Regions from separate parts of the Exiguobacterium sp. MMG028 genome, predicted to be linked through region 1. Evidence: a T-box and tRNA genes for the amino acid it is inferred to sense, from the RefSeq annotation. Region 1 holds a T-box; the other holds one or more tRNA genes.

Region 1 (16,128 bases):
TGCAAGGTTTTGCATTTGGTTCTGGGATGGCTGCCATCTCGACCGTACTCATGTTGTTGAAATCTGGAGACCACGTCATTGTCGGGTCTGATGTATATGGAGGAACGTATCGTGTATTCAATCGAGTATTTCAGTCACGAGGCTTGGAGGCAACTTTTGTCGATACATCCGATGAAACGGCGGTTCGTGATGCGCTACAAGCGAACACGAAAATGATTTATGTGGAGACACCGACAAATCCACTCTTGAACGTGACGGATATCCGAGCGATGCGCACAATTGCGGATGAGGCAGATGTCTTGCTCGTCGTAGACAACACGTTCATGACACCTTACTTCCAAAATCCGATCGACCTTGGTGCCGACTATGTCTTACACAGTGCTACAAAATATTTAGGCGGTCATAGTGACGTCGTGGCAGGTTTAGTCGTCGCACGTACGGAAGAACAAGGAGAGGCGTTGGCATTCCTACAAAATTCAGTCGGTGCAGTCCTCGGACCTCAAGACAGCTTCCTCGTCGTCCGTGGAATCAAGACACTTGCCGTTCGAATGGAAGAGATTGAATCGAACGCACGGGCGTTGGTTGAATTCTTACAATCGAATGAGAACGTGTCACGTGTCCTTCACCCGAGTGTCTCTAGTGAAGAAGCGAAACGCGTCCACTTGTCGCAAGCGCGTGGGTTCGGTGGCATGATTGCGTTTGACGTCGGTTCGGCCGAAGCGGCTGAAATGATGGTCGCGAAGACGAAGTATTTCACGCTCGCAGAGAGCCTAGGTGCAGTGGAAAGCTTGATCAGTGTTCCGGCTCGTATGACACATGCGTCGATTCCGGCTGAGCGACGTGCAGAACTCGGGATCACGGACGGACTCGTTCGAATCTCAGTTGGATTAGAAGATATCGATGATTTAGTTGAAGATTTAGCACAAGCTCTATCCGCCATCGAACAGGTAAAGCAATAAACAGTAAGGGACGCGATTTCGCGTCCTTTTTTCATGAAACAAAAGCCTTGTATCGGAAGTCATTCATCGACTAAACTATTTTTATCTTGAAAGAGAGCGGGTGAACGTGTGAACAAGGGAGTATGGACGACAATCGGGGCCTACGTGATGTGGGGCGTCCTCCCAATCTATTGGAAGTTTTTGCAAGAAGTGCCGAGCGGGCAAATTTTGGCACATCGTATCGTTTGGTCCTTTTTATTTATTTTACTCGTATTAAGATGGACGAATCAGTGGAAAGAGTTCGGTTACGCTCTTCGCCACCCTGCCACACGAAACGCGTTCATGTTGAACGGATTCATCGTCAGTGCAAACTGGTTCGTGTACATATGGGCTGTCAATCACGGTTATATCATCGAGGCATCCCTCGGCTATTACATTAATCCGCTTGTCAGTATGGTGTTAGGGGTGCTCGTCTTTCGGGAATCATTAAACCGAGTCCAATGGATGGCAGTCGGGATCGCGTCAATCGGCGTCCTCGTCTTGACGCTTGGATATGGCTCGTTTCCGTGGATTTCGTTCGTATTAGCGAGTACGTTTGGTTTTTATGGAATGGTGAAGAAACGGCGACCTCTCGCTTCAACAGTCAGTCTTGGGATTGAGACGTTAGCAGTCGTTCCTGTCGCGCTCATCTTTCTCAGCAATCAGGTCGTCACGGACCAGATTGCCTTCGACATGTCACCGATGATTTGGGTCGCATTGCTAGGAACAGGTGTGGTGACGGCGCTTCCGCTTCTTTTGTTTGGTTACGGGGCACAACATATCCCGTTCACACTCGTCGGATTCCTTCAATTTATCGCACCAACACTCAGCCTGATTATCGGAGTCGTCATGTATCATGAACCGTTCACAGCGTATCATGTCTTCGCATTTACTTGTATTTGGCTAGCCATCTTCTTTTTCAGTTGGAACAGTTGGGTCGTCGCTCGTAAACGTCGTCAACTCATTTGAATTTGGAAGCTGTTACATCTCGAGAAAACATGGTAATATGTTAGATGTCAGACTTATTTGTCAGAGGAGGAAATGAATAATGGAATTAGCCCGTTATATCGACCACACAGCTTTAAAAGCTGAAACAACAAAAGATCAAGTTACAAAACTTTGTGCAGAGGCACTCGAATATAAGTTCGCAAGTGTCTGTGTCAACCCGACATGGGTCAAATATGCTGCGGAGCAACTTAAGTCAGATGACGACGTCAAAGTATGTACAGTCATCGGATTCCCACTCGGAGCGAACACGCCTGAAGTGAAAGCGTTCGAAACAAAAGACGCGATCGCTAACGGTGCGGATGAAGTCGATATGGTCATCAATATCGCAGCACTCAAGGACGGCGACTACGACCTCGTAGAGCGTGACATTCGTGCGGTTGTCGAAGCGGCAAACGGTACACTCGTCAAGGTCATCTTTGAAACTTGCATGCTTACAAAAGAAGAAATTAAGAAAGCTGCTGAACTTTCAGTGAAAGCTGGAGCAGATTTCGTCAAAACATCAACTGGTTTCTCAACTGGTGGCGCAACGGTCGAAGACATTCGTCTCATGCGTGAAACAGTCGGACCAGACCTCGGCGTAAAAGCTTCAGGCGGTGTTCGTGACTTCGAAGGCGCGAAAGCAATGATCGAAGCTGGTGCGACACGCATCGGTGCTTCAGCTGGTATCGCAATCGTCACAGGCGGACGTTCAGACAGCGACTATTAATAAGTGGTTGACCACACGACTTAATTTCACTATAATATGATATGACGTGTGAAACACGTTTCCTTAGTCGTGTAATTCGGAGGGAGGGAAAACTAGTGGAAACTCGTGTCCGTAAAAACGAATCGCTTGAAGACGCTCTTCGTCGTTTCAAACGCGGTGTTTCGAAAGATGGCACACTTGCCGAAGTTCGTAAACGTCGTCACTACGAAAAGCCAAGCGTAAAACGTAAATTGAAATCAGAAGCTGCGCGTAAGCGTAAGAAATTCTGATTCCAGTTTCATTGTGTAGAGAGGGTGTTGGCTCATGAGTCTTCAAGAACGCTTGACGGACGACATGAAGCAAGCCATGCGCGCTAAACAAAAAGATCGTCTCACGACGATCCGGATGGTAAAAGCGTCGCTCCAAAATGAGGCTATCAAACTAGGCCGTCAAGATCTTACCGAGGAAGAGGAACTCACGGTGCTCAACCGAGAGATGAAACAGCGCAGAGACTCCCTCCGAGAATTCGAAAGCGCTGGTCGTGAAGACCTTGCTTCCAAAGTAGCAGAAGAGATTGTCGTCCTAGAAGCCTATATGCCTGAACAACTTTCAGAAGATGAAGTGACTGCGATCGTCCAAGCAGCAATTGCTCAAACGAATGCATCTGCTCCATCTGATATGGGTAAGGTGATGGGCGTCGTCATGCCGCAAGTCAAAGGCAAGGCAGACGGTGGTCTTGTGAACCGAATCGTCAAACAACAATTGACGAATTGATGAGAAAGCAGAACTTTTCGGGAAACCGAAAGTTTCTGCTTTTTTTTGCGTATTCTGAAACCACATTCATTCTTGTTTCGTATACACTAGAGATAGGAGATAGCTTTGAATTTGGAAGGGGGTAGCAAGACGATGACATTTGGTCTCGGAGTGATTCTGACAGTCTTTTTTGTCGGAGTCGTCCTTCTTGGAATTGAAGTGTTCGTTGCAGGGTTTGGATTGTTCGGTTTGCTTGGGATCGGAGCGGTCGTTGCCAGTTTGATCATGGCGGGTGCGACAATCGGTCAGCTATGGCTCTCCATCGGTTTGGCAGCAGCGGTGCTCACTGGACTTGGGTTCTGGGCATACCGCCGATTAAGTACGAATCGTCCGCTCATTTATAAAGGGTTGATTTTGACGGATTCGACATCGACCGAAAAAGGTTACTTGTCCCATGATGACCGTAAACAACTTCTCGGGAAAGTCGGTGTGACGTTAACACCACTTCGCCCGGCCGGTACTGCCGAAATCGACGGAGAACGTATTGACGTCGTGACAGAGGGTGGCTATCTCGATCAGCAGACAAAAATTCAGGTATATAAAGTGGATTCAGGGCGGATTGTCGTTCGGACCTTTATAGAACCGAAGGAGGATGTAACAGAATGACACCAGAACTATTGACGACGTTACTCATCACAGGTGGAGGATTGATTGCGCTTGCTGTCTTCTTCACGTTTGTACCAATCGGATTATGGATCAGCTCATTCGCAGCGGGTGTACACGTCTCGATTTTCACATTGGTCGGGATGCGCCTTCGCCGCGTCGTACCATCAAAAATTGTTAACCCACTGATTAAAGCAGTCAAGGCCGGTCTCGGTTTAAACACGAACCAACTCGAAAGTCACTTCTTGGCGGGTGGTAATGTTGACCGTGTCGTAAACGCATTGATTGCGGCACACCGCGCAAACATCGAATTATCGTTCGAGCGTGCCGCTGCCATTGACTTGGCAGGACGTAACGTACTTGAAGCCGTACAAATGTCGGTTAACCCGAAAGTCATTGAGACACCATTTATCGCCGGTGTGGCAATGGACGGGATTGAAGTGAAGGCGAAAGCGCGTATTACGGTGCGTGCCAATATCGATCGTCTCGTTGGTGGTGCAGGGGAAGAAACGATTATCGCACGTGTCGGGGAAGGTGTCGTATCAACAATCGGTTCGCAAAACAATCATAAGCACGTACTTGAGAACCCAGATATGATTTCACGTACCGTACTCACAAAAGGGTTGGATTCAGGTACGGCGTTTGAAATTCTCTCGATTGATATTGCAGATATCGATATCGGTAAGAACATCGGGGCGGTCCTTCAGACTGACCAAGCCGAAGCAGATAAAAAGATTGCCCAAGCGAAGGCGGAAGAACGCCGAGCGATGGCGATTGCTCGCGAACAGGAAATGAAGTCTTCTGTAGAGGAAATGCGTGCGAAAGTTGTCGGCGCCGAAGCGGAAGTCCCACTTGCGATGGCCGAAGCGTTGCGTAACGGTAAACTCGGCGTTATGGATTACGTGAATTACTTGAACGTTCAAGCAGATACGGAAATGCGAAAAGCGATCGGGTCCCCTATCGATTCTGAATCAGATAGTGAGTGATAAATATGGAAGGACTATGGGTACTTTTGTTAGCAGCCTTTGGGATCGCCTCGGCGGTGATGAAGCGGCTTGAAAAGTCATCGTCTTCAGGCGACCGTCCTCAGAGCAGTGAACTGAAACGCTACTTGGATTCGGTCGGAGACGTGATGAAAGAAATTGAATCGGCGTTTGACGACTCCGAATCAGAACAAAAGCCAGCACCACAAAAGGTGAGACGACGGGTAGCGCGTACCGAAGAGCGACCAGCGCCTCGGGAACGTCAAGTCGAGATGCCGAAAGTGAGTGCGCAGTTTGAACAAGCGGTGAAAATCCCTCCAATTCAGGAGGAAATCAAACCGAGACAACTGAAAGTTTCGAAAAAACAAATGCGGGAAGCTGTCATTTGGAGCGAGGTATTACAGCCTCCGGTCTCGAAACGAAAGAAGTAAGGCAAAGGCAGTAACCTCGCGTTACTGCCTTTTGCATGGGGAAAATACACGGTCTTTCTTTCACGATAGGCGTGATAGTGCTAAAGTAAAAGAGGAATAACCGATATTTAGAGGGGGCAACGTATCCATTGATTATGACTGATAAAATACCTTTCGTCATGGAACATGCGAATGAAGCACAAGCTTTACTCGGACCGAAAGATGAAGTGTTCCAAGCTATTGAGACAGAATTGAAAGTGGCACTCATTCCAAGAGGCGAGGAATTGATTATCCAAGCCGATACTGGAGAAGCACTAGAATTGACAAAACAAGTCATCCTCACGTTACAGACGTTAGTGAAAAAAGGTGCACGTCTTAACGAAAGTGACGCCATCAGTGTCATTCAACATATCCAAGTTGGAAAGGGAGACGAACTGCTCGAACATTATGAGCGTGTCGTCTTCACTACTAACAAGGGAAAACCGATTCGTGCTAAAACAGTTGGGCAGAGTCGCTATGTTCGTGCAATCGAACGACGAGACCTCGTCTTTGGAATCGGACCGGCTGGAACGGGTAAAACGTATTTAGCAGTCGTACTAGCAGCTCGTGCGTTAAAAGAAGGTCAGGTCAAACGGATTATCTTGACGCGACCTGCCGTTGAAGCAGGTGAGAACCTTGGTTTTTTACCAGGTGATCTGAAAGAGAAAGTGGATCCTTACCTTCGACCGTTATATGATGCCTTATTCGACGTCTACGGCGTTGAACAGACGAATCGCTTATTAGAACGAGGGACAATCGAAGTGGCTCCTCTCGCCTATATGCGTGGACGTACATTAGAAGATGCGTTTGTCATATTAGATGAGGCACAAAACACGACGAAAGAACAAATGAAGATGTTTTTGACGCGACTCGGTTTCGGATCGAAGATGGTGGTCACGGGGGATTTGACACAAGTCGATTTACCGAAAGGCAAGGCGTCAGGTTTACAAGAGGCGTTACGACTATTAGAGGGTGTGGATGGGATTCACTTTGAACACTTCAGTGCGTCAGACGTCGTCCGCCATCCACTCGTTAAGAAAATTATCAACGCCTATAGTACAGACCTCACATAAGGATATTAGAGAGGTCAACTATCGTGAAAGGGGGGGCACGAATGCAGCAAGCCAAACATTGGACAGTCGCGACGATCTCGTTGATTTTCTTTCTCTTACTAGGTGCCATTTTATACTTCACCGTGCGCCCATCCATTATCAGTGTGGAACCGTTAGGGATTGCCGAACAGGACATTCGGTCTCCGATTACGGTCGAGGACCGGGTGGCGACTGAACGGTTGAAGCAAGAAGTCACAAATGGTGTCGGCAGTCAGTTTTCGCTTCGCCGGGAATTTTCCGACCAACAGATTGCTAAAGTCGAGCAGTTGTTCGCAGCGTTCGACCAGACCGACGAAGAGACGGAACTTGCAGATATTAAAAACCGTCTGAACTCGACGGAAGCGAGCGGGGTACTCGCGGACGAAGAACTGAACTCACTCCTTGAGGCGACGGAAGATACGCGCCAAACCGTTGAAGACGTGACGGTGACGGCTTTGCAACAAGTGATGGATGATCGGATTGAGACGAGTAATGAAGCGGTCGCAGCGGCCAGAGACCGCGCGGCTGCAATCGTCGATCAATCACCACTCTCGTTTGAATTCCGTGCGATCGCAAAAACACTAAGCGATGAACTCATCGTTCCGAACTATGTGTTTGATTCTGAGGCGACTCGTCAGAAAGAACAAGAAGCCGTCGATGCGGTCGACCCTGTCATCATCCAAGAAGGGCAACTCCTTGTCAGCCAAGGAGAAGTCGTCACGCGTGAGATTTATCGGAAGCTAGAACTCACTGGAGCGATCGATCCAAACCGGTCACTCGCTCCACTGTTCGGATCATTCTTATTGAGCGGATTATTGACGGGCGGTTTCTTATTCATGCTTATCCGCTCGAAAATCAAAGATCTATTACTAAGCCCGAAAATATTAGTGACCGTCTATGGGTTGCTTCTGTTACAACTCGGTATCTTCTTTGGCGTCGGATACATCGGCGTCGACTACACGACGTATGCTTATCTTTTGGCACCGACCGCCTTCGTCGTATTATTACTACGTATCTTGATTGACGAGCGTGTCGCCCTCGCATCGGCGTTCATTACCATGATTGCGGGGAGTATCGTCGTCACATTCGGACAAAGCACGAACTTCATGACATTGGTATATGTCGCGACCGGAAGTTTCTTAGCCGTCTTTTTAGTCGAACCAAAAATTCAGCGGAAACGCTTGTTTTTGTCGGGCGTCTTACTCGGCATCGTGAATATCATCATGGTCATCGCGTTGCTCTTATTGCGAAACGTTCAAGTGACTTGGGAAATGGCGATGTACCTATCTGGGTTCGCCGTCATCAGTGCCCTGTTGTCCATCGTTTTGACATTTGGATTCTTGCCCTTCCTAGAGCCATGGTTTGGCGTCTTGTCGTCTGGTCGACTCGTCGAATTGATGAGTCCGACACATCCATTGCTCCGAAAGCTCTTGATGGAAGCGCCTGGCACGTATCACCATAGTATGATGGTGGCAAACTTGGCGGAATCGGCATGTGAAGCCATTGGGGCGGACGGTTTACTCGCGAGAGTGGCGAGTTATTACCACGACCTTGGGAAAACGGAACGTCCTCTTCACTTCATTGAAAATCAGCAAGGTGGAGGAAATCCGCACGATCGTCTGACACCAGAAGAGTCCGCTGACATCATCATGGCTCACCCTTATGACGGGGCCGATCTATTGAGACGCTATAAACTACCAAAGGAAATCATCGATATTGCTGAACAACATCATGGTACATCTTTATTGAAATACTTCTTTGTCAAAGCGAAAGAAGATCAGGAGAAAGAAGTGGTGGAGTCCCGATATCGTTATCCTGGTCCAAAGCCTCAAACACGTGAAGCGGCGGTCGTCATGATTGTCGACTCAATCGAAGCGGCCGTTCGTTCGCAAAAACAACCGACTCCGGAGAAAATCCGGATGCTCGTTCGTGCCATCATCCGTGATAAACTGGCAGACGGACAGTTTGAAGACTGCGATTTGACGACAAAAGAAATTTGGCGCGTCGGTGAGAGCGCATGCGAGACGTTGACGGGCTTGTTCCACGAGCGAATTGAATATCCAGAACTAAAGAAAGAGGGAGAACTACATGCAAATCATCTCGAACGATGAACATGAATTGTTGACGGTGTCTCAAATCGAGCTTGTCGAGTCGATTCTGAAACATGCCGCACAATTAGAAGAGGTAGAAGAACCGAGTGAATTGTCGGTCACCTATTTAACGAATGAAGAAATCCATGAGGTGAACCGGGAATGGAGAGGCAAAGATGCCCCGACTGATGTAATCAGCTTTGCCTTTGATGAGATGGGCGAAGACGAAATGGACTTCACACTCGATGAGGACGAACCGCATCTCCTCGGAGACTTGGTCATCTCGGTGGAACGATGCCGCGAACAAGCAGCGGACTACGGACATTCCTTTGAGCGAGAACTCGGTTTCTTGGCCATCCATGGATTCCTCCATCTGTTGGGATATGACCATATGACGCCAGAGGAAGAGGCGGAAATGACCGCAAGACAAGAGGAAGTTCTCACTCATTTCGAGTTGAAGCGAGGCAACGTGTGAGACCGTTTCGTGTGGCATGTGAGGGAATCCTCCATGCCATTCGGACAGAACGGAATATGCGTGTCCATCTCATATCCGCCCTGCTCGTATTTGCTGTCGCGATTTGGCTACAAACGACAAGGATGGAAAATCTCGTCCTCCTTGCCTGGGTGACACTAGTCCTGAGTTTAGAGCTCATGAACACGGCAATCGAACGGGCGGTCGACCTTGTCACAAAAGATGTCCATCCGCTCGCGAAGCAGGCGAAAGACGTGGCCGCGGGTGCCGTCCTCGTCGCTTCAGTCGGAGCGGCTGTGACAGCACTCATTATATTCGGTCCAAGGCTATGGAACGTGCTATACTAAGAGTTCTGAAATTGAGAAAGCAGGTGCATTATGTATCAAGAAGATTTTAAATCTGGTTTCGTGTCGATCATTGGTCGGCCGAACGTCGGGAAATCGACATTCCTTAACCGCGTGATCGGTCAAAAGATTGCCATCATGTCGGATAAACCACAAACGACACGAAATAAAGTACAAGGTGTATATACGACGGATGATTCTCAAATCATTTTCATCGATACACCGGGAATCCATAAACCGAAACACCGCCTCGGCGACTTCATGATGAAAGTGGCGACGAACGCCCTTCGCGAAGTCGATGCGATTCTTTTCATGGTGAACGTGACGGAACCTCGTGGTGCCGGAGATGATTTCATCATTGAAAAATTGAAAGGACTCGACACACCTATCATTTTGGTGATGAATAAAATCGACTTGATTCACCCGGATGAACTGCCGAAAGTGATTGAGCAATATACAAATGAATTGGACTTCGCAGCATATGTGCCAATCTCGGCATTACAAGGTAATAACGTCGAACCACTCCTAGGAGAAATTAAGAAATTGTTACCTGAAGGACCGATGTACTACCCGGCTGATCAAGTGACGGACCACCCGGAGCGATTTATCATCTCAGAGATGATTCGCGAAAAAGTGTTGCATAAGACGCGAGACGAAGTCCCGCATTCGATCGCTGTGGCAATCGAATCAATCAAGAAACGTGATAACTCGGAGATGATTGATGTTGAAGCCGTCATCATGGTGGAACGCGATTCACAAAAAGGAATCATCATCGGGAAAAAAGGGACGATGCTCCGTGAAATCGGGACAGATGCTCGTCAAGACATCGAGGCACTTCTCGGCACGAAAGTGTACTTGAACCTTTGGGTCAAAGTACAGAAAGACTGGCGTAACAAGATGGGTCAGCTTCGTGACCTCGGTTTCCGCGACGACGAGTATTAAGCCATGTTACAAAAAGTCACGGGAATCGTCATTCGTACCGTCAATTATGGTGAATCGAATAAAGTCGTGACATTGTTTTCAGAAGAGCTTGGCAAAGTTGCGATTATGGCACGAGGCGCAAAAAAACCGGGGAGTCGGTTTCATGCCTCGAGCCAACCGTTTGTAGAAGGTGTGTATATTTTCCCCTCTAGCCGTGGGCTCGCTCAGTTAAAATCATCCGATGTTATGACGTCCTATCCGGAAATCCGGAAAGATGTCGATCGGATGGCGTACGCCATGTATTGGTTAGAGCTCGTCGACCGGTCTGTCGAGGATCGGGTACAAAATCGTCCGCTCTTTCGGATTTTACAGGATGCGCTTCAAGCATTGAATGCGGGCATGGACGCAGATGTGATCACCCATCATCTCGAACTGCGTATCTTGCATCTTCTAGGTGTTTCTCCTGTGCTGACAGGGTGTGTCCGCTGTGGGGACGTGACGGACCCGATGTATTTCTCGGTCGCTTCTGGCGGTTTTTTATGTGGGCGGCATCGAGAAGAGGGAGCGGTTCCATTATCAGAACGTCTCGCCAAATTGCTTTACTTGATGAGTAAACACGAACTGTCAGAATTTCGGAACGTACCGTTATCGAACGACTCTAGACTCCTCTTGCGTCAACTCTTTGATGTATACATGGAGTCATATAGCGGACTCCGATTGAAGACGAAACGAGTGCTCGACCAAATGATCCGGCTTCATCTGAATGAGGATTGACTTTTCAAACTGAATTCGATACGATGAGTTACGATTAGACAAATGAAATAGCGTGCGCGATGAAGGAAAAAAGTAACTCTTTCTGTCATGAATAAAGCGAGTTCGGGGTGGTGTGAGCCGAGCGTCATGAGAAGAGTGAATGGCGATTCCAGAGCGCCCACATCTTTTAAGAGTGGCCCCGTTGTTGGGGCAAGTAGGGTGGAACCGCGGGAATCAATCCCGTCCCTATGTGCTAGGCACATAGGGGCGTTTTTTTGTCGTTTCAATACTATTGGAGGTGTCATTTATGAAGCACATGACTGTGCAAGAGATTATTCTCACGCTACAAAACTTTTGGGCATCGAAAGGCTGTTTGACGATGCAAGCGTACGATGTGGAAAAAGGAGCAGGGACGATGAACCCGATGACGTTCCTTCGAAGCCTTGGTCCAGAGCCTTGGAACGTTTGTTACACGGAACCGTCACGCCGCCCGGCTGACGGACGTTATGGGGAGAACCCGAACCGCCTGTATCAACACCATCAGTTCCAGGTGATCATGAAACCGTCGCCGAGCAACATCCAAGAGTTGTACTTAGAAAGTCTCGAGTTGATTGGAATCAACCCGCTCGAGCATGACATCCGCTTCGTCGAAGATAACTGGGAAAACCCGACATTCGGAGCAGCCGGTCTCGGTTGGGAAGTATGGCTGAACGGGATGGAAATCACGCAATTCACGTATTTCCAACAAGTCGGGGGAATTGAGTGTGACCCGATTGCAGTTGAAATCACATACGGTCTCGAACGCCTCGCTTCGTACATTCAGGAAGTCGAGAGCGTATTCGACCTCGTTTGGACGGATGGATTTAAGTATGGAGACATCTTCTACCAGCCTGAGTTCGAACATTCGAAATATACGTTCGAGTTATCAGATGTCGATATGCTCTTCACGCTATTTGACACATATGAGAAGGAAGCAAAACGTGCTCTCGAAGAAAATCTCGTCTTCCCTGCGTACGATTACATTTTGAAATGTTCACATACGTTCAACTTGTTAGACGCAAAAGGTGCGATTTCCGTGACAGAACGTACTGGATTCATCCAACGCGTCCGTAATATGTCACGTGCATGTGCTGCTAAATTTATCGAAGAACGGGAACGCCTTGACTTCCCGCTTTTGAAACAAGAGAAAGCAGGTGACTTGAATGCGTGACCTTTTACTAGAGATTGGATTAGAAGAATTACCGGCTCAATACGTCTTGCGCTCAGAGAAGCAATTGGCAGAGCGCATCGATGCGTTCTTGAAAGAAGCGCGTGTTGAATTTGGTTCAATCGATGTGTATTCTACACCTCGTCGTTTAGCTGTAATCGTTCGCGACGTGGCAGAAACACAACAAGACTTGACGGAAACCCTTCGTGGGCCTGCGAAGAAGATTGCTCAAGACGCTGAAGGGAACTGGTCGAAAGCGGCAGAAGGCTTTGCTCGTGGTCGTGGATTAACAGTAGAAGACTTATACTTCGCCGAAGAAAAAGGTGTTGAATACGTCTTCGCAGAACGTCATGAGGCGGGTCAAGATACGATGTCGTTATTGAATGGCCTTGAAGATGTCGTTCGGAGCTTGACGTTCCCGAAAAACATGAAGTGGGGAACGAGCAGTTTACGCTACATGCGTCCGATTCGTTGGTTGATTGCCCTCTCCGGTCAAGACGTCATCGACTTTACGATTGAAGGCGTGAAAACAGGGAATGTGACGAGAGGTCACCGTTTCCTCAGCAAGGGAGATGTCGTCGTCGAGTCACCTGCTGAATATGTGAAAGCGCTAGAGGCTGCATTTGTCATGGCAAGCTACGAGACACGTAAAGCCGAAATCGAACGTCAAATTCAAACGCTTGCGACAAATCAAGGGTGGACGATTCCGCTTGATGCCGACTTGTTAGAGGAAGTCACGAACTTAGTCGAGTGGCCGACTGCCCTCTTTGGTGAATTTGATGAGACGTATCTTGAATTACCGGAAGAAGTTCTCATTACAACGATGAAAGAGCACCAGCGCTATTTCCCGGTATATGTTGATGGAACGTTGAAAAACTATTTCGTTACCGTTCGAAACGGGAACGCCGATCATCTTGAAAACGTCGCACGTGGGAACGAAAAGGTCATCCGTGCGCGTCTTGCGGATGCGGTCTTCTTCTACGAAGAAGACAAGAAGACAAAAATCGATGATCAGCTTGCACGTCTCGACCGAATCGTTTTCCACGAAAAATTAGGAACGACTGGTGCGAAAGCGCGACGTGTGACCGAAATCGCACAAGCCCTTGCTCCTTTGTTTGATGCGGACCTTGAAAAAGTAAATCGTGCTGGTGCGATTCATAAGTTTGATCTTGTCAGCCAGATGGTTTACGAGTTCACAGAGCTTCAAGGAATCATGGGTGAGAAGTATGCCCTTCAACAAGGTGAGGACAAGGAAGTAGCTGCGGCGATTCGTGAGCACTACATGCCACGTTTCGCTGGTGATTCGTCTCCGGAGACGGCAACAGGTGCCGTGCTTGCTCTCGCAGATAAGCTCGATTCGATTGCTGCGTTCTTTGGTATCGGCATGATCCCGAGTGGTTCACAAGATCCGTTCGCACTTCGTCGGCAAGCACAAGGGGTCGTACAAATCCTTGGGGATTGGAAGATCGATCTCTCAATCGACAAACTTCTTTCGAAAGTTGTCGAATTACAACTGGAGGCAGGACTCTATGAAGCCGATAAAGAACAAGTCAAGGCACAGCTCGTGGAGTTCTTTACACTTCGCTTGAAATATCGCTTGCAAGAACAGCAGGTTCGCTATGACGTGATTGATGCCGTGTTGACGACTACGCTTACGGTGGACCGTCTTGATGCTCGTGCACATGCGATTCAACAATTCGTTTCGACGGACGCGAAGTCATTGATCGAGCAATTGTCACGCGTCGTCAATATCTCGAAAAAAGGTGAGCCAGGAGACGTCGATCCGTCATTGTTTGAAAACGACCAAGAGGTTGCATTACATGAAGCGATCGAACAGACTGCTCCTGAAGCGATGACTGCCGTTCAAACAGGAGACTACAACAAAGCGCTTCAACTTCTTCAGACGCTTGAATCACCAATTATGATGTATTTCGAACATACAATGGTCATGAGTGATGACGAGGCGGTACGCCAAAACCGACTCCACGAAATGAACCGACTTGCTACGACGATTAAGAGTGTCGCAGACTTCAACGCGCTCGTACTCTAACAAACTAGAGGGGGTTGGCTATGCAACTGAATGAACGCCAACAAAAAATCGTCGAGATTGTAAAAGAAAATGGACCGATTACAGGGGAGCAAATCGCGCAGGAATTATCGCTGACGCGTGCGACCTTGCGTCCAGATCTTGCGATTTTGACGATGACAGGAATACTTGAAGCAAGGCCTCGCGTCGGCTACACGTTCGTTGGCAAACGGAATTCGTCGATGCTCCGCGAAAAGCTAGATTCCTTAACGGTCGGAGATTTTATGTCCTCTGCGAAAGTCGTTCGGGATGAGATGACGGTATACGATGCGATTGTCACGCTCTTCTTAGAAGATGTGGGCTCGCTGTTCGTTGTCGGACGTGACAGAGAACTCGTAGGAGTACTGTCACGTAAAGACCTCCTCCGCGCAGCAATTGGGAATCAAGATTTAGATCAATTGCCGGTCAACGTCATCATGACACGCATGCCGAATATCACGGTTTGCGAGAAAAGCGAGACATTGATTCGTGCGGGAATGAAATTGATTGAGAAGCAAATCGATGCAATGCCTGTCGTTGAAGAGAAGGATGGCAAATTGATTGTTCTCGGTCGGATGACGAAAACGAACATGACGAAGGTGCTCATTGCGTTAGCGAACGATGAGTCGATTTGAGGAGGAAACCGATTTGACTACGAAACAACTCGTTTTTGTGGTAAGTGACTCGGTCGGAGAGACATGTGAGCTCGTCGTCCGAGCAGCGAGTATCCAATTCCATGAGAATGCAATCGAAACGCTCCGAATCCCATTCGTTGAGGATGAGCAGACGATTATCGATGTGGTTACACAAGCGAAGGCGCAACACGCAATCATTGCATTCACGCTCGTCAATGAAGAACATCGCGCGCTTCTCATGAGGCTCGGGGAAGAACACCAGGTCAAGACGGTTGACTTGCTTGGTGATTTACTCGATGTCTTATCGGGACAACTGAAAGAAGCCCCACGTGAAAAACCGGGACTCATCTATCGCTTGGACGATGATTATTTCCGCAAAATCGAAGCGATGGAATTTGCCGTCAAATATGACGATGGTCGAGACCCGCGTGGTCTGAAGAAAGCCGACATCGTACTTGTCGGCGTCTCACGAACATCGAAGACACCACTGTCTCAATATTTAGCATTGAAGCGATATAAAGTCGCGAACGTCCCGCTCGTACCAGAATCACGACCTCCAGAGGAGTTATTCGACTTACCGGCAGAACGGTGTGTCGGGTTAATCATCTCTCCAGAGAAGTTGATTTCGATTCGAATGGAGCGCCTCAAGTCACTCGGTTTGAAACCGGAAGCGGACTACGCACAACTTGAACGAATCAACCGAGAACTCGAATATGCTCGCGGGATTTATGAACGAATCGGTTGTGATGTGATCGATGTGACGAACAAGGCGGTCGAAGAGACGGCGGGTATTATCTTACGTCATCTCGAACAATCAAAAGACGACTAATGTGCATAAGTGTTTCAATTAGTAATCGTTGCTTTGAGAGGGTATAATAGAGTATTGACAGTACAGTGAAACGGAACGTGATGAGCGTTCCGTTTCGTTGCGAGATTGGAAACAGGGAGTGGTCAAGATGCCACGGATACCAGATGAAGTCATCGCAGAAGTGAAGCAAGCGACAGATATCGTCGAATTGATTGGCGAGCGTG
Region 2 (16,128 bases), on a different contig from region 1:
GGTTAACCACCCATAAACAGATTGGTCCGACGGAGTTGCTGTCTACCGAGGTCGATTTTCATTTGAATGGATCGAATTATGCGATTCGTTTCAAGGATGAACCGAACATCACGTATTGGTTCAGTGTCGTAGATCGCCAAATCAAATTTGATCGGATTGAATCGCTCGATTTGAGAGACACGGGACTTCGGACAGAACTGTTTAAGGAAATGCCGCCTTTGGCGATGGAGTCGACAACTGCTGCAGAATAAAAGACGTCGAATGAACAACTTTTTCGTGTGAGAACGAGTTGATACAATCGACGTCTTTTTTATTGATCAATAGAGTGGAGTCGGTAGCACTTGTTGTGTAAGCATATATATCCCGCCTGACGATACTTGAGCACCTTGCTTTCGAAGTGCAAAATTCAAGTCAGATTGCAGGTTGGTCGTAGAAATACGAGCCTCGTCGATATATCTGAATGCATCGTAAAACTTTTGTTGAAGAAAGGAAAGGGCATCCCGCAACATAGACTCGTCACAATCTAATTGAATTTCTTGGACGCACACGTGATACATATGTAGTCGTACTTTCATGATTCCGATTGGTTGGTGACACCAGTTTAATGTGTAGAACAGTGTTTGTTGCCGAGTTTCATGTGCGAATTGTTCATCCGTCATCGGGATGGCGCCCGGTAAGACATGACAATGCGCATTACGAAAAGTGAGCCAATCCGCTCTTCGTGAGTAATCCATCAATTCAAGTGTCCAGTACGTATGCGATACTTTCTCACAAGGAATGAATGGCAAGTGATACGTATTCGTTTGATGGAATACTTGAAACCCAGTTGCCTCATATATTCGAAGCTTATCTTGATTATGATAGTCCTCTTCCTGAAGATAATACGTAATCGGGTGTGTGGTTTCTCGACTTCGTTCATACATGACTCGGTCAAGTAACCCGCGAAACATATGACGATCAATATATGACACCTTTGAGAGTTGAATGATTTGGAACGCTTCTAGATGTTCGTCGTTCGCAAAGAATGCAGCTAACGGTATATCTTTATTTAAGGCGCTATACACGTGATGATGGGGAGGCAAGGAAAGAAGCGGGGGTGTCTTTGATAAAGGGTATAATGTTTGAATAGAGATACGTTTCTGAATAGGTAATTGCCTACATTCTACAAAGCGTAGTGCTCGTTTCAAGGAGAATCCTTCTTTCTGAATGAGTTAATAAGTACAATTAAATTGTAAGCGCTATCTCACTTGAAGTTGTATGGCATTCTCATGAAACCTGATTGATGAAAATAATCAACAACTTTCATAAAAACATGAAATTAAATAGATTGTAAGCATCCGATTCAGAAAAACTGATTAGTTACGCTGATGGATCTGTGAGTTTCGTCAAATGTCAGACGTGACGTGCGTCGAAGACATGATATACTTAATCACAATGAAACCAATCAATTAGGAGTTTATGATGAAATATATTTATCAACTGATTCTCGTATCTATGTTGTTCATGATTGGTGCGCCCACGACGGTTATGGCCGAAACAGAACCAGTAGTGATTCATGAGAACATCATTGTCGAAGAAGAGGTAGAAATTCACGAAGGATTTCAATCACCCAATGAGATGGTGTATGTCTTCGTATTAATCGTATTATTATCAGTCGTCGGTTTAGGAATTATGAATACGATCGAATAACGTGAAAACGTTCACAAAAATGCAATAAGTCATTTGGTAACGGTTACAATCGTTACTTTATACTTATATGTGTAGGAAGAAAGTTCTGCACCAACTTTCTGTCCTCCTTTTCAAATGAACACCCCTCGTTCATATCATGTATTGGAGTCAACCGATGTCATCGATTGACTCCCTTTTTTGTCTATCTAAAATCGAATACGTTTTTCTTTTGCTAATCGTTTTAATCGTTTTGTTTCATCCGTATGGCCATGGCTCTCTAAGAAATCGACGTAGACACGGAACGGTTCGGAACGATGTGAAAAGAAAGGGATATACTCTGAAAATAGCTTCTGTTCGGCTTCTTGTAAATTTCCTTCGGCGACGAGGAGGCGGAGCTCTAACATTTTAAGAGCTTGATAGTTTTCAAGTGCGGTATCTTCTGTCTGGGATTTTTCCAACATCCGCTCACACAGTTTGAGAATGCGTGCGTGAAGAATCTTTCTCGTGTTGGCTTGGCTGTGTTCAATCGGCAAGGTTGATAATAAGTCGATTCGTGTGGAATCCACGTCTTTTGGCACGTGGAGGGCAGTATATAAAGCGCGGTCAATCCAGACGGTATCAATGGGTGCGTCTAGTTGGTAGTAGTGGATGAGTTTTTGGAGCATCGTGACTTGTGAGATTTTCAATAGGCGAAACGGGTCGCTCGTTGAAAAGAGAGGTTCTTCTCCGGCTGACGTTGACAGAAGATAAAACATCTCTTCATACATCGTGCGTGCCTCAGTATATTCTTCGGCATAGTGGGCTAAATCACGGATGATTTTTTTGGCGTGGATATACCAATTTTTTTGATCACGGTCGGACATGACTTGATTGGGACGAATATATAAATGTTCATATGCTGAATCGACAAAACGTTCAGCTAACGTAATCGTTTGTGAGAGCGAATGACGCTCTTCCGAATGTTTTTTTTCTTTATAGCGTGTGAACTGGCTGATCATAAAATCAAAGTCTTGATCATCAATCACATCTTTTGGAGTATGACGATACATCTCGACCAATAAATCACGTAACGTCGCCTCACCATATTGCTCCAACAGCATGCGTAATTTTCCGATGCGCATCAGCTCTCCTCCTTTCATTCATACTTGTTGTATGCATCTCTGATTTGGGCAGACACCAATTAATATTCCTTTCCCGGATTTCATCTGAAACAATCATATGGTCTCATGCTTAAGACGGATTTTCCTCAGAAACGTTGTCAGATCAATGCGGGTTCGGGATAATAGAGAAAAATTGATAAAGTTGAGGATTGAAAATATGAAAGATGATCAACGTTTATCGCGTGTAGAACGTAGAAAGCGCGAACTCGAACAACAAGAACGTGAAGCGTCTCGTTTGAATGATGAGCAATCATCGAACGAGCGACCAAATATAAATGAAGTTTCCGAACGAAATCGACAACACGAAGGAACACCTCCTCAATCGGAGCATCCTTTCTTAAACGAAAAATCGTCAGAGTCGTCGAAACCAAATCAGGGAACATCGAAAAACCGGCGAAAACGGATGCCTCGAATGCTGTCATTCTCAAAACCAAAGCGCAAAACGTCTCGACCTAAGTCAAATCATGCTGCGCAGCAATCGAGACCGTCCAATCCGTCAAAACCATCAAAACGTGAAGTCGACCAATCACCAAAACCAACAAATAAACGAAAGCGTAAATGGAAAGGGAAAGTGGCCGTTTTTCTCATTTTGATGCTACTTGTTGGAGGATATGTGGCGACTTCCCCGTTCACGTTCCTCATTATGGGAAGTGACGCACGGGTGGGGGAATCCCTCTCGGGGTCCCGCACAGATTCTCTACAATTGATGGAATTTGTCCCTCGTTCACGTACTGTTCAAAACGTGTCGATTCCACGCGATACGTATACGGCCATTCCATGTGAGCCAGACCGGGATGGCGATAAAATCACCCATGCTTTCGCTTATGGTGGTGCAACGTGTACGGTAGGTGCTGTTGAAGGACTGACCGATGCGTCAGTTGACGGACAAGTCGTGATCACATTTGAGTCGTTCATGGAATTGATCGATTTGATTGGTGGTGTCAATGTGACAGCAACGCATTCATTCAGTGAGAAAGGGTTCAACCAGACGTATGAGTATACGGAAGGTGTCTCTTACGCGATGGATGGAGACATGGCACTTGCCTATGCGAGACACCGTAAGTCGGATACGGACGGTGCCCGTTCGAATCGTCAAACCGAAGTCATGACAGCCGTCGCTGAGAAATTGGCTAGTCCTTCGGGCTGGACGAAGATTCCGGCAACGTATCGTTTCATGAAAGAGGAAATGGGTCTTGAGATGAATGTCTTACAAATGGCGTCTGTCGGTCTGACGATGATCTCGAACCCGGACGTGAATAAGATGCAAGTTGAAGGACAAGATGCCTACATCAACAATGTCTATTACTACGAACCTTTAGAAGAGAGTGTGCAATCCATTCGGGACGCCCTCGATTTATCGATGTGGGGCACGGTCAGATAATTTTAAGAAAAGGGTTTGATTCTGACTTGAAAGAGGAATTTTAAACAAATGAACTACTCTTTTGAGGAGGGAAATTTGAATGAAAGTATTAGTCATTGGAGCAACAGGAAAGATCGGGAAACGTGTATTGAAAAGTCTAGCGAAAACCCATCAAGTGACCGCTTTAATTCGTTATCCTGAACTACAAGCAGAGTACGAGAAAATGGGTGCGCACGTATTGACGGTTGATGTCGAGAAAGAACTTGAGAAAAAAGTTCATGAGGCGACAAGTGGACAAGATGCAGTCATCATTGCGGCGACTGCCGGCGCAGACGGATCGAGTACCGAGATTGAACTGCTCGACCGAAACGTCGCGATGAACGCGATTGATGCTGCTAAAAAAGAACGAGTACGTCACGTCGTCTTGCTCAGTGCATATGGCGCGGACCAACCGAATGCCGCACCAAAAGAACTCTTTAACTTTCTGTCAGCAAACAACGCCGCCGACGAATACATCGAACATAGCGGTTTGAACTATACGATCATTTGCCCAGTGACCATTGTCGATGAACCGAGTAAAGGTTCCATCGAAGCATCTGAAGACTTGAACGATGCGGACGGTGCGACGATTTCCGAGACAGATGTCGCGACTGTCATCTCTGCATCTCTTGACAACCGTGGATTATACGGTCGCCGAATCGAAATCAAGTCGGGTAGTACGCCGATTAATGAAGCGCTTGATTTTGAAGGCCGTGGAGAAGTGGCAAACGGAGGTAGAACGACGTTACGCCGACCACAACGATCATAACGAGTTGAGGAGAAGATGACATGGAACGAAAATTGTATAAAGATCAGAATAATAAAATGATTGCCGGAGTCTGTTCGGGGCTCGGGAACTATTTAGGAGTGGACGTCACAATCATGCGTGTTCTGTTTGTGGCAATGGCACTATTAGGTGGTCCAGGGCTTCTGATTTATATCGTTCTGGCCATCATCATGAAAAAGCCGCCATCAGAATATGAGGCGGAACAAGAAGATCGTTTTTAACGAAAAAAAGCAATCCGACATGACTGTCGGATTGCTTTTATTTTTCGATGTATAAGGTGTAGCTTGCTTCGAACGTCTCGTCTGGGGCAAGGAGTTGAACTCCTTCTTTGTGTAGAAAATCTTTTCGGTGTCCTTTATAATCTGCGTGACCGAACCACGGTTCAAGACAAACGAATGGAGCATCCTTATGGGGTGGTGACCAAATGCCAAAGTGAGTAAATGAAGGGCTTTCCATCACGATTGCCGTGCCTGACGGCTGATGACGTAGTGCAGCGTACTCCACATTTTCGAAAATCAATGCATCGTCGTCAAATAGGGAATGGGTAAGCGGAATGTATTGCCGATCACCTAGTGGTTGATAGGCCCCTGTCAAATACGGTCCCTCTAATAGATAGCGGTCAAGTGTACGTACTTCTCCGAAGTCGATCGTATAGTCCTCGAACGCACCACCCTTGAAAGGGATGTTGAATGCGGGATGACCACCGATACTGAACGGTAACATGGTTTCACCCGGGTTATGGACACGATAGGTGACAATGACTTCTTCTCCTACAAGTTGATACGATACGTTCAGAGTAAACGGGAAAGGGTAATGTTGACGTGATTCAGGCGTATCTCTCAAGGTGAAACGAACGGAAGTTTCAGTCGATGATTCGATGTCGAAAATCGCATCACGAGCAAAGCCGTGTTGACTCATCGTATACGTGTTGCCTTCATATACATATTGATCATCCAATAATCGCCCGACAATCGGGAAAAGAATGGGGGCCTGTCGTCCCCAGTACGTAGGATCACCTTGCCATAAGTATTCCGTTTCGTCTACTTTCCAACTAGTCATCTCAGCACCCTGTGCCTTTAACGTAATCTGAACATTTTTGTTTTGAAGTTGCACAATACATACGCTCCTTTACGGTTTGTGATAAGTTAAGTGTAGAAATCTTAAGTAAAACAAACAAGGGGTAAATGATGCGCTTACAAAGAATCGTAATCGGAACGCTCATCCTTCTATTGATTGCTGGGCTTGCCTACAAGGGCTACGAAGAATATATGACGACACAAAAGAAAGAAGAAGCGGTTCCAATCGTCCAAAATGAATCGGTATTAGGAGGGCTCGAAGTGGGGCAACAAGCTCCGGAATTCACCTTGAATACGCTAGAGGGGGAGAGTCTGACCCTTTCACAGTTCCAAGGACAGCCGGTAGTCATTAATTTTTGGGCTTCTTGGTGCCCGCCTTGTCGAGATGAGTTCCCTGAACTGGTTTCGTTTGAAGAAGCGACAGGCATTCCGGTTCTCGGTGTGAATGTCACCAAAAATGAACGACGAGGAAAAGCGGACGTCGAGGCTTTTTTACAGGAGTACCCGGTTGATTTTCCAATCTTGTTAGATGAAGAAGCGGTCGTAGAGCAACAGTATCGTGTCGTCGCGCTACCGACAACGTACGTGTTAGATGAACAAGGAGTCATTGTGGCGAAGCAGACGGGTCCCGTCGACGAAGCGTGGATTCAGCAACAGATTGAAAAGACGTCAATGTGATATTTCAAAAAAAGCTGAACGATCTGCCCTTAATGGGAGGGCAGATCGTTCAGCTTTTATAGTGTTGCTTGATCAATGCATCAAAATTTGGGGTCATATCTTCTTCAAGATAATAATGATGATTGTCTCGAATGATTGTATCACCAACACGTGCTTCGGAAGGTAAGAATCGTCTAGGAATGAAACTTGAGCCGTTATTCCATCTCAATACGGCATATTTTCCCTCGATTCGCACCAATGTACCGTACTTAATCATGCCTCTTCCTCCTCGACGAGCAGCTTCTGTCTCTTTTTATCCTTACATCATGTATTCCCACATTCCACAAAAGCTACACATTTTTACGAGTGTCTGTCCAATCGGACAAGGGAAGTTATTCCAAGAAACGCAAGAGGATAAATTTGATAAATGTGAAGGAAGTTTGAAGAAAACGCTTTCTTTTTTTAAAATGGTCTTCTATAATGAAAGCACGGGGTGATTATGACGAAACTGTGAACAATGGGGGGATGGTCATGTTTTCTTCTGCAATGATTGGGTTACTCGCTCTGACGGGAGTAACGATCTATGGGGTTGACCGTATGTTCACGGTCCGCTCAGAACGCGTCACAAAGAAATAGGTCTACATAGGGGGAGATCGCAACGTCTTGGGGAGACGTTGCGATTTTTTAATAGTCTTGTTGACGAGACCGGCGATCGGTCTCTTTTTGTTCCACCATTTTTCGATTACGTTCATGGACACGGTCGAAAAAAGAATGTTCTGGCCACATAGGAGACCAGTGGCGCTCTTCGGGAAGTGCTAAGATGTATTCTTCTGCCGCACTCAAACGTTCAATCATTTGGCTACGATTGTCGCATAGGTCACCATGTCCAGGCACGAACCATTGAACTTCATGTTCATAAATGAGAGTTTGCAACGTTTGTAATGTTTCGAGATATGCGGTCGGATCATGCTCGATAAAAGGTGGCTCGATATTCGAACCGTAATCTCCGCATACGAGTAGGTGCATCGGCTCGATTAGAACAGATAGGTGAGTTGCATCATGACCCGGTGTCGGGATGAACGTAACGGGTAACGATCCAAGTAGAAGTGTCTGATTCGGTTGGACCACGATATCGATATCAGGCTTTTGAATCGGGCGATCGATGTAGTGCTGTTCATAGAACTCGCGAATCTCATCGAGCTGATCGGACGAGTCGGCATCTACAAATGCCTGTGAGGCAATCGTTGTCGCATCCTTAAAACCATAAGCCCCGATAATATGGTCGAAATGATGATGGGTGAAGATGACGTAAAGTGGGCGATCATCGCGTCTTAGCTCGATATCCCGACGAATCGTGGCAATTTCTTCAGGAAGCCACGTAGGGTCAATCAAAAGAATGGCGTCTGGTGTATCGATCAAGGTGGATGTCGTTCGCATCAATGCACTTTCATAAATCGTGAATGATTGAAGTTTCGCTTGAATCAAAAGAGTTCCTCCTCATCTGATTAGAGTCATTCACTCTTTTCCCCAAAACAATCAATGGAACAACAAAAAAGCAGAAAGTCAGAAGACTTTCTGCTTTTGCAAGGTCTCAACCGTGCATTGTATGTGTGCGAGAGGTTCTCGCGTATATGTCGATATTGGAGCGGGTGAAGAGAATCGAACTCTCGTCATCAGCTTGGAAGGCTGAGGTTTTACCATTAAACTACACCCGCATGAAGAAAAAATATGGAGCGGGTGAAGGGAATCGAACCCTCGTCATCAGCTTGGAAGGCTGAGGTTTTACCATTAAACTACACCCGCGTTACGTCTTAACGTTACTTTGATATAATAGCATATCAGATTCTATTTGCAAACCCTTTTTTAAAAAACTTTTTAGGTTGCAGAATCCTGTCCACAACGAAGATAATAGAAAAAAGGGGAGAAATCAAATATGAGTGAACGAAAATCATATTTACAACTGATGGGCGAAGGATTTCGAATGTTGAAGCAGTCCAAACAAACGGATCAAACAGTGTCTCTTCGAAGCTGGACGTTCTCGATTCATCATGACAACGAATGGTATGTCGTGTTACGTTCGAATCGGGTCAAGTGGGTCGGATTGCCGAGTCATACATTTAATATTGCTCTTGATTCGATTCAAATTGGGAATCTTCGAATTATACGTCACCCTGAATCGAACGAAGTACGTTTGACAATCGATGAAGAATGGGGATTGGAAAATAAGGTTGTTTGTGACAACCTAGAATGGGAAACATTCGTCGATGCGCTCAAACAAGTGAAGGGGGAGTAAGCGTGAGTGAAGAGAGGTTGTATCGAATGGAAGCGGAAGCACGAGGGAGTGCTTGGCGGGCCCGGGTTCTAACAGGAATTCAGCGATTTCGATTTTACAAAGGCGAATTGCTCGCACCATCGAACCGGCCGTATGTCGTATTGAGCATTTCGCAAGATGAAGGGTCTTTACCTGATCTGATTGAAACCGATATGGGCATCCTCTTGATTCATGAGCGAGTCAGTCCAATCTTTATGAATGTCTGTCCATATGACGTTCAGCTCGTCCGTGTCGAGCTTCATACAAGTACAGGGAAGACGGATCGGTATTGCGCGCTTAATGTGCTCCGACGCTTTGAAATCGAATACCTCGAACACTCGAACGAATTTCGCCCGTTGAGTACGGATCGATTCTATTTCCTATCTAATCAAACGGTTCGAATGAACTTATTTGGACATATGATTGCCCAAGATGTAAATAGCCAACGTCTGTATGTGACCGAACGACTAAAATATGCACTACAAGCAAAAATGGTCACAGGACTGGCATTTAAGCAAGTAAAGGAGAAAACAGCATGAAAGAGTATGAAATTGATGGGTGGTTCCGCCTGACGTATCCGGAACATTACGAATACAGTGAAGAAGAAGACTACGTGAGCTTCTATTCAACAGAAGAGGATGCGCAAGGAACGCTTCAAATCTCCATCTATGAGTCTGAGGATTCACAAGAACCAAGAGAAGCTGTCTTACGCGAGTTAAACACCTTTTTAGGAGAGTTCCCAATCGACGTAAAAATTGCGCCAAGCGTGACTGACGAGACAGGTGACATGACGACGGCTTATGCGAGCGGCATCGAAGATGGGATGCATTTAGATGTCTGGTCTTTGACGGACGGAAAACGCCTTTTATTCATGACGTACGTTGCCGATCAAGTGACGAATGAAAAAATGGAGATTGAATCGATCATCGACTCAGTCGAATGGACATAAAATGAGACACGACGCCAAGTTAGAGGCGCGTGTCTCATTTTTTTTATTGATATTTTGGAACATCGAAATTAAGTGTATAGGCATCGAGCGATTGATAGACGTCATAGATCTGTCTCGTTTGAATATCTGCCCAAGCAATATTCGTTGCATATTGATGCGTGCCTGGAGAATCAGGGTTATAACGCATCTTATAAAGTGTGTTTTGTTTGTAAGTTGGATGATTAATGTAGCTAGAACCAATCCAATAGGCTCCGCCAATAATAGCTTCTTTTGGAGAAAACCATTTCTGTTCGAAAGCATATTTGGCTCCATTTCCAAGAGGGTCGCTGTCTGTTGCTTTAATCCCATACATATTGTATACGGTTTTGGCAACAGGGCGTTCTGGATAGATACGTTCTCCCTTTGAATTAATTAGGGCGTTTCCATCCTTATCTACAGGAACACCGGAAGCAAGTAGTGAAGTACCGTTCCCTGTCTCATGGAGCGCATGTGATAATAGATATACCTCGTTTATATTGTATTGTTTACCAGCATCCACAAAAGCTTGCCCTTGACCATGGAGAGTTCCTTTAGACGCAAGAACTTTATTTAGTGTAGTTGAAGTGGTGCCAGCACTCTTTGAAAGATTTAAAAATTGATAAAATGATTGAGAGTTGATATCAATTTTTGAAGGATCAATATACGAAGTGATTTCATTCAAAGATGCTCGACGCCAGATTTGATCGTACACTTGAACGTTGTAGCCTGAAGGACGACGATATTCGATTGAGTAGAAATTTCCGATTTGTCCAGTTACTTTCACAATTTCTCCAGTGTGTAGTTTTCCATAAGAAAAAGCATCGTTATTCGTTGTTTGAAGAGCAGAAGCTGTTCCAATTAAATCTTTTGCCTGAATATAACCTGTCGAAGAATTATATCGGACTTTCAACCAAACCGTAGTGCCGACTTTAACACGTCCTACTCCTTCAACTATAGTACTAGTAGGTATTTTAGATACTGGTGTTGAGGTGACTTTAGGTTCTTTTTCAAAATTTACTGTCCTTAAAGTAACCATTTCCTTCTTTGTGATAATACCATTACTTCCGGTTACACTAATATATGCACGTGGGATGTAAGCAGGTTTATAACGATGAGCATCTGTCTGTGCAATATTATTGTATTGAATCCTAGCCATATCCGAGATTGATATTGGATATGTTGAATATTCAATAATTTGGGGAATTTCATCAGCGGAAGTTGGAACTGTGTAACCTAGGTGAATATACTTCCCCGCGTATTCTCCTTCTACAATCATCCCCCAAGAACTATTTAATAAGGATTTTACTTTAACAATTGTATTTGTGGGAATTGAACCCATTATTGAACTTGAAGTATTAGGTTCTTGACGTACATTTAAAGCGTAGGGCGATTCTGTGACGTTGATTTTCACTGTGATTTCTGGCCCATAATTTGAAGTTGGATTATTAGAGTAATCCCACGCTGCAGAATAGCCTACTTGACCGTTATACATAATTTTATACCAGGTGCCATTTGCGCCGTGCTTGGAGTAATAACTTACTTGTGCACCTTGTGGGATATTTGTAATTATTTTCGAGGTGGATATGGTTGATTCATATAAATTTGTAACCTTGTTAGCATATAGTGTAGAAGTAGATACTACATCCTTCCAGTCAACAGAAACATCCCATTTTGGAATATATCCTCTTAATGAATCATTCCTTACCTCGTACCACGTTCCATTCGAGCCATGAGAATTAATAAAAGTCAACTCATCTCCAGGCGAGAGGTTTTTGATAGGAGTAGATTTTGAGTATGCAGCGGAATACAAAGTTGAGCTTTTAATGGCGTATAATGGACTTTTTCCTATATTCCAGACCGGGACATATCCAATTTTTCCATTGTAGTCAATTTTATACCAGGTATTATTAGCTCCATGTGAAGATAAAACTTTTACTGCCTCATTCTTTTTAATAGTCGTGATGGTAGGAGCAGTGCTGACGAAATTGCTTTTTAAACTCACTGAATTTAATGTTATTTGAGTATTTGTCAAGTTAAGTGTTTGAAGGACCGATGGTGCTTTTGTTAGGTAAAATGAAGATACATAGCCTATCTTTCCTTCATATTTAACACGGAACCAGGTGTTATTCGCACCGTGTGAAGATAAATATTGAACTTCCTTACCTTTAGGAATAAGTAAGATAGTTGATGAGTAACGAGAATAAGAAGACCTCATATAGAGATTTTCGGTAGTGGTATACGTTGATGTAGTTGAAGCTGTAGTACTTTGCTGACCTGTAAATGCATACGATTTCTCTGGAGTGATACCGCCAAAAAGTGAAGTAGTGACGATAATAACTACACTTAATTTAAAAAAATTTGATTTCAAGTTTGATTTACCCCTTTCAAATATGTAGATAATTTTCACTATGCGGTCTAAGTATAACGTACTTAAATTTTGATAAGAAGGTTATCTTTTAAAAAAGAGGTGAATCCTTGAAGTGAAATGTATGAAAAATGGAAAATAAAAAAGCTCCTTCAAAAAGGAGCTTAAACCATTTAATGGGTTTTGTTTTGTTTCATCCACATGAGTATGTCTGACCATACTTGTTCCCGGTCCGCTTCACGCAAAATTTCATGTCGGGCATCGTCATATGTCGCAACGGACAGTTCAACGTCCGCCTTGCGATATTTTTCGATGATTCCGTTCAATCCCTCTCCGTCATGGATCACAGGGTCGTCCATCCCGGCGACGAGCAACATCGGAAGAGACTTCGGATGCTCATGAATGCGTGCGACGGTCGTGACATCAAGTGAGGCACGGGTCACTTCATGTAAAAATCCGAGTGAGGGAAGCCCCCCACAATTCGAATCATCGATATACGAATCAACTTCCTCGGGGACGCTTGATAGCCAGTCACTATCCGTTCGAGCAGGCAAAAACTTAAGGTTGTAGCGCCCGAACAAAAGGCGTTCAAAGAAACGTGATTGATGCGTGGCACCTTTACGTTTCATGACGGAAGCGATTAAACGATGCCCGACTTCGCCTGCAACCCCAGGATGTGGGGGAGGCGCGACGACAATCACTCCAGCCAAGGCATGCCCCATGATTTGACCAAGTCGACGAACGAGCAGAGAACCGAAACTGTGACCTAACACATAAGTAGGGCGCTCATCTTCGTAGCGGTTAATCAGATATTGAGCATCCTCGACAAGTTGCGGAAAGCCCTCGCCCGGAGAGAGGTGTCCGTAAGTCTGTTGTTCGTGAGCGCTTGAACCGGCCCCTCGTAAGTCACATATGAACACATCATATCCATTTTCTGTTAGAAAATGAGCGAACTCAATATATCTTTCATGGTGCTCAAGCATTCCGTGAAAGATGAATATTTTTCCAATGGACTGTTCTGCTCGAATTTCCATTACTTCTGTCTGATATCCGTCTGGATACGTCAACTCCGAAAGAACCATGTGTCATCCTCCTATTAGAAAAGTCCGATTGCTTTTCCAGATTCATCAATGCCCATGTTGAGGGCAGCCGGATGTTTTGGTAAGCCCGGCATCGTTAAAACGTTTCCTGTGAGAGCAACGAGGAAACCTGCTCCTACTGATGGTTTTAATTCGCGTACCGTAATGGTGAATCCTTGTTGATAACCGAATTTGGAAGGGTCGTCCGATAGAGAGAACGGTGTCTTCGCCATACAGATTGGTAAGTCTGCCCAACCTTTCTGTTCAATCTCAAGCATTTGTTTTTTAGCTTTTGCGGTGAATGTGACATCAGCCGCTCCATATACTTCCCGGGCAATCGTTTTAATTTTTTGTTCAATCGAATCGGTTAACTCGTAAAGTGGCGATAACTTACTTTCGTTTGATTCAACCGCATCAATGACGGCTTCAGCGAGCTGTTGGCCGCCCATTCCACCATTTGCCCACACTTCACTTAACGAAGCGCGAATCTCATGTGCTTTGCACCAGTCAAGTACTGTCGCAATCTCTTCTTCAGTATCTGAATTGAAACGATTTAAGGCAACGACGGTCGGAAGACCGAGTTTTTTCATCGTGTCGATATGTTTCGCAAGCAGTTTCATCCCTTTACCGACTGCACCTACATTCTCAATATGGAGCTGGTCTTTCGCCACGCCGCCATGCATTTTCAAAGCACGAACGGTCGCAACGAGTACAACTGCATCTGGATTTAACTCCCCGACGCGAGACTTGATATGGCAGAACTTTTCAGCTCCGAGGTCGGCCCCGAATCCTGCTTCTGTCACAACGTAGTCTCCTAGTTTTAATGCTGTTTTTGTCGCGATGAGCGAATTGCAGCCGTGGGCGATATTCGCGAACGGTCCTCCATGGACGAGGGCAGGGGTTTGTTCGATCGTCTGAACTAAGTTTGGTTTGAACGCTTCTTTCAACAGCAAAGTCGCAGCCCCAGCAGCGCCGATTTGTTCAGCAGTGATCGGTTCTTGTTGGTGATCATAAGCAACGACGATTCGCTTAATCCGATCTTCAAGGTCTTTTAAAGAGTCTGCGAGACAAAGGATCGCCATAATTTCAGAGGCGACAGTAATATCGAATCCTTCTTCACGTGGTACGCCATGAGCGGGGCCGCCAAGACCAACAGTGACGTGACGAAGGGCGCGGTCATTCAAATCAAGGACGCGTTTCCAAACAATCCGACGAACATCGATGCCGAGGTCGTTTCCTTGATGAAGGTGATTGTCGATCATGGCGCTGATCGTATTATGAGCTGACGTGATGGCATGCATGTCACCTGTGAAATGGAGGTTGATATCTTCCATCGGAAGGACTTGACTGAAGCCACCGCCAGCTGCTCCGCCTTTTAAACCCATCGTCGGTCCGAGTGAAGGTTCACGCAGACAGACGATTGCCTGCTTATTCAATTGGTTCAAGGCCTGCCCGAGTCCGACAGTCACCGTCGACTTTCCTTCTCCGGCTGGCGTTGGATTGATGGCCGTAACGAGTACAAGTTTTCCATCTTTTTTCGTCTTCACACGCTCGAGGACATCATAAGAAAGTTTGGCTTTATATTTGCCATAAAGATCAAGATCGTCTTCTTGTAGTCCGATTTTTGCTGCAATCTCTTTAATGGGCAATGTTTTAGCTTGTTGCGCGATGGTTAGATCGGATAATGGTTTGGTTGTTGTCATAGGAAAGTACCTCCGTTTTCGAACGATGTGTATTTATATGTTGGTTAATATTCGGTTTTAACGTTTTTAAGCACGGAACGAATCGATTGATATCCAACCCGTTCGTAATATCATTGATTTTATCATAACTCATCAGATCGTGAAATTCATTCATTCCGTTCAATATTTTCCACCCTTTCCGTCAAATGTATCCGTTTTCATAAAAGATTCTTCACGATACATTGATAGTGGAGGCGATACACATGACTGAAACTTCGAAACGGATGAAACGAAGACGAAATTGGAAGAAACCAGCGAGTTTTGTAGCATTTGTCGGACCTGCTTTTCTAGCGTTCGTCGCGATTGTTCTCATTCCGTTCTTCAATGGGATTTACTATAGTTTTACGGATTGGAACGGTGTGACCGGAGAATTGAATTTTGTCGGATTTGATAACTATCAGCGATTGTTCCTTGAAGATGAGCAGTTCCGCGCTTCATTTTGGATAACGACAAAATACACGATCATCTCTGTCTTACTGACGAACATCGTTGGATTCTCGTTGGCATTGCTGTTGACGATGAATATTAAAACACGAAATTTCTTGCGTACGATTTTCTTCATGCCGAATTTGATCGGTGGGTTGATTCTCGGATTTATTTGGCAGTTCATTTATGTAAAAGGCTTTGCCTCAATCGGAGCGTTGACGGGTTGGAGTTTGTTTGAACTACCATGGCTCGGGGATGCGCAAACAGCATTCTGGGGAATCGTCATTGTCGCCATCTGGCAAGGAGGCGGTTATGTCATGGTCATCTACATCGCGGCGCTACAAAATGTACCGACGGATTTGATGGAGGCGGCTCGGATTGACGGAGCCAACCGTTTCAAAATGCTTCGTCACATCACGTTGCCGATGATTATGCCGTCCATCACCATCTGTTTATTCTTGACGATTTCTTGGTCGTTCAAAGTGTTTGAT

The links. A T-box is a leader RNA that pairs with one kind of tRNA and senses whether it is charged. The one in region 1 lies ahead of glyQ (glycine--tRNA ligase subunit alpha), so its partner is inferred to be a tRNA-Gly.
Region 2: it encodes a tRNA-Gly, which carries the amino acid that the T-box ahead of glyQ (glycine--tRNA ligase subunit alpha) is inferred to sense. The anticodon was not compared.

Annotation. Positions count from the first base shown of each region.
Region 1 covers NZ_JAQJIN010000001.1:289,773-305,900, forward strand. The annotation lists gene PJK55_RS01550 (bifunctional cystathionine gamma-lyase/homocysteine desulfhydrase) at 1-959, shown strand, start outside; gene rarD (EamA family transporter RarD) at 1,068-1,946, shown strand; gene deoC (deoxyribose-phosphate aldolase) at 2,026-2,691, shown strand; gene rpsU (30S ribosomal protein S21) at 2,766-2,960, shown strand; gene PJK55_RS01570 (GatB/YqeY domain-containing protein) at 2,995-3,444, shown strand; gene PJK55_RS01575 (NfeD family protein) at 3,550-4,089, shown strand; gene floA (flotillin-like protein FloA) at 4,086-5,072, shown strand; gene PJK55_RS01585 (hypothetical protein) at 5,078-5,500, shown strand; gene PJK55_RS01590 (PhoH family protein) at 5,635-6,591, shown strand; gene PJK55_RS01595 (HD family phosphohydrolase) at 6,633-8,720, shown strand; gene ybeY (rRNA maturation RNase YbeY) at 8,698-9,174, shown strand; gene PJK55_RS01605 (diacylglycerol kinase family protein) at 9,171-9,518, shown strand; gene era (GTPase Era) at 9,549-10,457, shown strand; gene recO (DNA repair protein RecO) at 10,461-11,210, shown strand; T-box leader at 11,261-11,440, shown strand; gene glyQ (glycine--tRNA ligase subunit alpha) at 11,506-12,399, shown strand; gene glyS (glycine--tRNA ligase subunit beta) at 12,392-14,446, shown strand; gene PJK55_RS01630 (helix-turn-helix transcriptional regulator) at 14,467-15,096, shown strand; gene PJK55_RS01635 (pyruvate, water dikinase regulatory protein) at 15,083-15,925, shown strand; gene dnaG (DNA primase) at 16,053-16,128, shown strand, end outside.
Region 2 covers NZ_JAQJIN010000004.1:96,957-113,084, reverse strand. The annotation lists gene PJK55_RS12850 (hypothetical protein) at 1-251, shown strand, start outside; gene PJK55_RS12845 (hypothetical protein) at 318-1,187, opposite strand; gene PJK55_RS12840 (hypothetical protein) at 1,462-1,689, shown strand; gene PJK55_RS12835 (hypothetical protein) at 1,875-2,789, opposite strand; gene PJK55_RS12830 (LCP family protein) at 2,986-4,209, shown strand; gene PJK55_RS12825 (NAD(P)-binding oxidoreductase) at 4,289-4,996, shown strand; gene PJK55_RS12820 (PspC domain-containing protein) at 5,017-5,235, shown strand; gene PJK55_RS12815 (aldose 1-epimerase family protein) at 5,273-6,127, opposite strand; gene PJK55_RS12810 (TlpA family protein disulfide reductase) at 6,202-6,768, shown strand; gene PJK55_RS12805 (DUF3006 domain-containing protein) at 6,818-7,024, opposite strand; gene PJK55_RS12800 (MBL fold metallo-hydrolase) at 7,432-8,232, opposite strand; tRNA gene PJK55_RS12795 (tRNA-Gly) at 8,389-8,462, opposite strand; tRNA gene PJK55_RS12790 (tRNA-Gly) at 8,477-8,550, opposite strand; gene PJK55_RS12785 (hypothetical protein) at 8,681-9,040, shown strand; gene PJK55_RS12780 (hypothetical protein) at 9,043-9,597, shown strand; gene PJK55_RS12775 (DUF3805 domain-containing protein) at 9,594-10,007, shown strand; gene PJK55_RS12770 (SH3 domain-containing protein) at 10,051-12,393, opposite strand; gene PJK55_RS12765 (alpha/beta fold hydrolase) at 12,564-13,472, opposite strand; gene PJK55_RS12760 (formate--tetrahydrofolate ligase) at 13,487-15,172, opposite strand; gene PJK55_RS12755 (carbohydrate ABC transporter permease) at 15,415-16,128, shown strand, end outside.